Regions from separate parts of the Lysinibacillus sp. GbtcB16 genome, predicted to be linked through region 1. Evidence: riboswitches for the same ligand, from Rfam matches in the RefSeq annotation. Region 1 holds a riboswitch; the other holds the start of a gene.
What was found. A riboswitch is a leader RNA that binds a small molecule or an ion and turns the genes downstream of it on or off. The one in region 1 is predicted to bind cyclic di-AMP.
Positions count from the first base shown of each region.

Region 2: another riboswitch for cyclic di-AMP. It lies ahead of KVT27_RS09810 (TrkH family potassium uptake protein); the one in region 1 lies ahead of KVT27_RS18105 (APC family permease).

Region 1 covers NZ_JAGXJV010000006.1:14,107-17,324, forward strand. Annotated here, with positions in the region: gene KVT27_RS18095 (PepSY domain-containing protein) at 1-232, shown strand, start outside; gene KVT27_RS18100 (PepSY domain-containing protein) at 325-843, shown strand; cyclic di-AMP (ydaO/yuaA leader) riboswitch at 1,057-1,206, shown strand; gene KVT27_RS18105 (APC family permease) at 1,326-3,149, shown strand.
Region 2 covers NZ_JAGXJV010000001.1:1,944,036-1,947,253, reverse strand. Annotated here, with positions in the region: gene KVT27_RS09820 (hypothetical protein) at 240-470, shown strand; gene KVT27_RS09815 (hypothetical protein) at 648-797, shown strand; cyclic di-AMP (ydaO/yuaA leader) riboswitch at 1,074-1,214, shown strand; gene KVT27_RS09810 (TrkH family potassium uptake protein) at 1,383-2,720, shown strand; gene KVT27_RS09805 (potassium channel family protein) at 2,743-3,218, shown strand, end outside.

The DNA.
Region 1 (3,218 bases):
TGAAAAAGATGTAGAACCATTAAATCAGCCTGAAAAACCTCACATTATTACCGAACAGCAAGCCATTGATATAGCGCTGCAACAATTAACAGGGAAAGTGGATTCTGTAGATTTTGAAGATACTGCGGAGGGCGGTTATTATTTAGTTGAAATTGAAACAGAGCATGAAGAAGCCACGTTCCAAATTCATGCTGTATCTGGAAAGGTCCTTTCTGTTTCATGGGACGATTAAAGAGTTTTCTCATGGAATTCTAATGTTCCTCTTATAGTTCTATCATCTTTGCTTGGTAAGCTAAAAGCAGATAAAACAAAGGAGAGATGAACATGAAAAAAATAATGATGATTCCTGCATTAGTGGTGACTCTTGGTGTTGGAGCGGCAATTGGTTCAACAACTTTATTATCAGGAAGTGCACAAGAAAAAAAGATCCTATCCATGCAAGAAATCGAAAAGAAAGCATTATCAGTAGTGGATGGGACAGTAGCAGATATTGAACTAGATCAAAACCGCTACCGCTCTGTTTATGAGGTAGAGGTGCATGCTGATAAAGAAGAGTATGATTTAAAATTCGATGCCTATACTGGTAAATTACTTAAGCAGAAGAAAGAGCGTCAAGATGACGATGATAATGAATGGGTTAACGCTAATACTGCTACTAACCTTATAAGTAAAGAAAAGGCTATTGAAGCGGCTCTAACAAAAGCAAAGGGTACAGTCACAAAAATTAAATTAGATGATGGTATTTATGAAATTGAGTTAAAAAATGGGCAATATGAATATGATGTTGATGTTGATTCGATTACAGGAGAAATTGTTGATTTTGAACAAGATATGGAAGACTAATAATAGTTGTTGCCTTAAAAGTAGAGCATACTTTTAAGGCTTTTTTTGTTGTAAAATGCCTTTAAATTAGGTATTCGCGGGTAAATTAATTTCTACCATGGATATTAACAATGTTTTCAAAAAGTCTATGTATTTCACTTGTAAAAAATAAAAATTTTCTTCTTTACTTTTTTAATCGACAGGCGTAATATGACATCATTATTAAAGTTTCAAATTTCTAAATCGCTGAAGCAAACTAGACGCGGGGGACCCATTTTAGACGGAGCGCATAAGCAATCCTTGGGGTGAATCTCTTCTTTTGAAGGGTAGGGCTACTCAGGCCCGAATCCGACAGCTAACCTCGTAAGCGTTAAGAGCAGAAAAGTTGGAGCTTGGCAGACAGATGAGCGTCTACAAGTCTTATTTAGTGATGACTTGTAGGCGTTTTTTGATCTCATTTAGGAAGGCGAAACACAATCTAAGAAACTAGAAGGTGTTTATTGATGAAATCCTCATTTAAACGTTATGTAATCGGCAAACCATTAAGATCCGATGCGTTAGGGGAACAAAAGCTTAGTAAAACAAAGGCATTGGCAATATTATCGTCCGATGCTTTGTCTTCCGTAGCCTATGGACCGGAACAAATTTTAATTGTCCTGATGACTGTGGGAACATTAGCATTTTGGTATTCTTTACCGATTGCGGTAGGGGTCGTTGTCCTATTGGTGGCGCTGACTTTATCATATCGTCAGGTTATATTCGCCTATCCACACGGGGGCGGCGCTTATGTAGTTTCTAGGGAAAATTTAGGTGTGAACGCAGGTCTTGTAGCAGGTGGCTCATTGCTCGTTGATTATATTTTAACGGTAGCGGTAAGTGTATCAGCAGGGACAGATGCAATTACATCGGCATTTCCAAGTCTGCACCCATACAATGTGCCAATTGCTATTATCTTTGTGATTTTTTTAACGGTCTTGAACTTACGTGGTGTAACAGAGTCCGCCTCTGTTTTGGCATACCCTGTCTACCTGTTTGTAGTCGTTATGCTAGTGTTGATTGGGATGGGGCTCTATAATGTTGCAACAGGTCAGGTGCCAGCAGAGCTGCATCCAAAGATAGGTACACCTGTCGCAGGGATTAGTTTATTTATATTATTAAAGGCATTTGCGACAGGGAGCTCAGCTTTAACAGGGGTAGAAGCTATATCGAATGCAATCCCTAATTTTAGAAATCCTGCTCCTAATAATGCTGCTAAAACATTGTTAGCAATGGGCGGAATCTTAGCGGTTTTATTTATCGGTATTGTTAGTTTAGCTTATTTTTACGGAATTGCGCCAACTTCGGAAGCGACAGTCGTTTCCCAACTAGCAGAAGCAAGTGTTGGTCGAAATTTCTTTTATTATATAGTACAGGGTACAACAGCGATGATTTTGGTACTTGCAGCAAATACGGGCTATTCAGCATTTCCTCTACTTGCTGTCAATTTATCAAAAGACGGTTTTATTCCGAGAATATTTCAAATGCGTGGGGATCGCCTAGGGTATTCTAATGGCATTATGATGCTAGGGCTAGCAGCCATTGTCTTAATCATCTTATTTGATGGGGCAACAGAGCATTTAATTCCACTCTATGCTGTTGGGGTATTTATTCCGTTTACATTAGCGCAAACGGGAATGATGCGAAAATGGTGGCGTGAAAAACCTACTGGCTGGATGGCAAAATTTACGATTAACACAATTGGTGCAGCTATTTCGTTTATCGTAGCGATGATGTTTTTTGTAACGAAGTTGCCTCAGGTATGGCCAGTGTTTGTCTTTTTACCAATTATCATTTTTGTATTTCATCGGATCAAGCTTCATTATCAAGCCGTTGGAGAACAGCTGAGATTGAGTAAAGAGGAAGTCGCTACTATTGAAGGAAATGTATTCATCGTACCAGTAGCTGGTATAACGAAGGTGGTTGAAAATTCCCTTCATTATGCGAAATCACTAAAGGTTGATAAAATTATTGCCTTTTATGTGGCTTTCGATCAAGCTGATGCAAAAGCCTTCGAAGAAAAGTGGCAGGCTTGGCAACCAGACATTCGACTAGTAACCTATTATTCGGCTTATCGTAGCATCACACAACCATTGATCAAATTTATAGATAAAGTGGACCATCAATGTGCGAAAACAGGTCATAAAGTAACGGTTGTCATCCCTCAATTTTTACCGAAAAAGGGCTGGCATCATATGCTTCACAATCAATCAAGCTTATTAATACGTACAACATTGTTATTTCACAGAAATGTCGTGATTATGACAGTACCTTTTCATTTATCAAAATAATGCTAGCATGCTAGAAAATTGTCTGTTATAATCAGTACGTTGATTGAAAACACGAACGTTTACAATTAA
Region 2 (3,218 bases), on a different contig from region 1:
GTCCAAGTACTATTGATTTAATATTCAAATAAAATTAAGATGTTGAGGGGGAAATAAGTACTAAATTTACTGCTGATGGATCGCCGTATGCGATGAAAGTCGCCTGTACGGTGAAGGCTCGTTATAAAACCGAAAAGTTATAAGACGAGAACAGCGCACAAAACGATTTTAGAATTGATGGTTATAAAGGAAATGGTGAATTAACTTTCAAAATTAATCCCGCAATAGGATCCACAAGTATGAAGGTACAACAATCAACTGATGGAGGAATAACTTGGATTGATTCAACACTTGTTGCAGTATTTGATGGTCCTAATTTTAACCCAAACTATAACAACCCTATATTAACAGAAACAAGTTATGGTGTTAGAATTGGTGGATTAATGGTGGGCACTACCTATCACATTAAGTTAGTTGTAACAGGTGGCATTAAAGATGGTGATTCTAATATTGTAGTTACTACTTATTAATTCGTTTAGTTTAAACCTCACCAATAGGTGGGGTTTTTTCTTGAACAAAATTATACGCAATATAACTAGCATTATATTTTGCCTTCCACAATCAGCTGTGGAGGGCTATTTTTATACAACAAGACCTAAGCAATGCACTTTGCCGAGCGGTGCTATTTTTATTTGTGAGGTGTTGACATGGACAGTCAAACAGAAGCTTTAATCGGAATTTTATGTACAGTATTAGATGCTTTTATTGGGGTGCTCACTTACAACCGTAATCGAGACAAGGATGTTAAGAACGATGCATCTGATTCAGCCGTAATACGCACGAAACTAGACAATTAACGCTGGGGTAGAATCGATTAGGAATGATATTAAAGCACAAGAAATGCGTGTTACAGGGTTATCAGAGCGTGGTGACACCTTATATTAAAAATTATTATTAAAGAAGACCGAGAAATGTTTCTAGAGCTTAATTTTGAATATTAATTGAATTCCTCCGATATTTAATATGTTACAACATACACCAATGGAGTGATCAGTTTAATAAGCATAGATAAATATTTTCCTTGTTTACAAAATTTATATGAAGGAGTACAATAATTCCGTAAATCAGAACTAATAAAATATCGGCCAAATCTCAACAATTGAGAACGGAGGACCCATTATTTTGGGGTTAATTCTGCCTTGCAGAAAGGATGAGATATTCTCTTTCGCCATCCTACCCGTCAGCTAACTTCGTCGGCTAAAGCGAAGGAGGTCATAAAGAAGACCGCCTAACTCAGTAATTTTTTATTGCTTGTTTAGATCGGTCTTTTTTTATTTTCCAATAAAAGGGTTGCGAATGGTTTTTATTCCGCACATGATTCATATAAATTCAAATTTTGGGTAAAGTAATGTATTACTATGTACCACACTTAGGAGATAAAAATGAAGAGCTTAAAAGAAAATCTTGATCCTGCAAAGATTCTTGTTTTGGGATTCGCTATTCTAATTTTTATAGGTGCTTTTTTATTAACTCTACCTATAGCAACAGAAGATGGTAAAGGTCTAGCATTTTTAGATGCATTATTTACTGCTACGTCGGCTACATGCGTTACAGGTCTTGTAGTTGTTGATACCGGTGAAACATTTTCATTGTTTGGAGAAATTGTAATTCTAATCCTAATACAAGTAGGTGGGCTAGGATTTATGACATTTGCAACCTTTTTATTTGTTCTATTAGGGAAAAAAATTTCTTTAAAAGAAAGGTTGTTATTGAAAGAAGCTTTTAATACAAATTCAACTGCTGGCGTAGTTAGATTAGTTAAACGGATATTAATTTTCACTGTCATAACTGAATGTATTGGTGGTATATTGCTTGCCGTTCGTTTTTCGTTTGATATGTCTATTGGTCAAGCAATCTATTATGGATTCTTCCATGCCATTTCAAATTTTAATAATGCTGGTTTCGATTTAATGGGAGGGTTTAACAGTTTAACTGATTATGTTGACGATCCCATTGTAGTTTTAACAATTAGTTCTCTTATCATCTTAGGGGGATTAGGTTTTATTGTGATTAATGAACTTTATGAATATCGTGAAATTCGTACTTTCTCGGTACACACAAAGGTTGTTTTAAGCACAACGCTTATCCTTATTGTTGGAGCAACTATTTTAATATTCTTATTTGAGTATAGTAATGTAAAAACATTAGGTTCCTTATCTCCAACAGGAAAAGGTCTTGGCGCTTTATTCCATAGTGTTACACCTAGAACTGCTGGTGCTAATACATTATCTATGGGAGATTTAACTCATGCAACCTTGTTCTTAACCATCTTTTTGATGTTCATTGGAGGAGGATCAGGTTCGACTGCAGGTGGTATTAAAGTCACTACGTTCGCAGTATTAATTATAACTGCCCTTTCTCAACTAAAAGGAAAAGAAGAAGTAGTTTTATTTAAACGTCGTATTGTTATTGAAAATATCCTAAAGGCACTAACTGTCGCAATGAGTGGTATCATGATAGTAGTTGTTGTCACTTTCATGTTAAGTATTACGGAAAAAGGTCATGTATTTATAATGTATCTATTTGAAGCCACTTCAGCATTCGGTACTGTTGGTTTATCGATGGGGTTAACGCCTGAGCTTTCACCAATTGGTCGTTTTATAATTATTTTAACAATGTTTGTGGGGAGATTAGGACCTCTTACATTAGGTTTTGCAATTACTAAAAGACGTAAACAGGAAGCATACCGACGTCCAAAAGGTAAAATAATGATTGGATAAATAAACGGGGAGTGTATAGAGAGTGGATAAAAAACAATATGCTGTGATAGGATTAGGAAGATTTGGAACCAGTATCGCAAGAAGATTACATGAAGCTGGGCAAGAAGTTTTGGGTATAGATTTAGATGAAGAGAGTGTAGAAGATGCTGAAACTTTTTACACACACGGAGTTATTGCAGATTCTACGGATGAGAAGGCACTTAGATCCTTAGGAATTACCAACTTTGACTGTATAATTGTAGCAATTGGTGATGATATTCAAGCAAGTATTTTGACTTGTATGCTACTTAAAAATCTTGGATTAAAAAAAATAATCGCAAAAGCTATTGGAAAACGTCACGGTCAAGTTTTAGAAGCAATAGGAGTGGATTGGATTATCTATCCTGAAAGGGATATGGGAGACCGAGTTGCCAATCAACTTCTTTCACCAAACACTCTCGATTATATTGAACTTTCTAAGGATCATAATATAGAAGAAATTATTATCCCTTCAAAAAT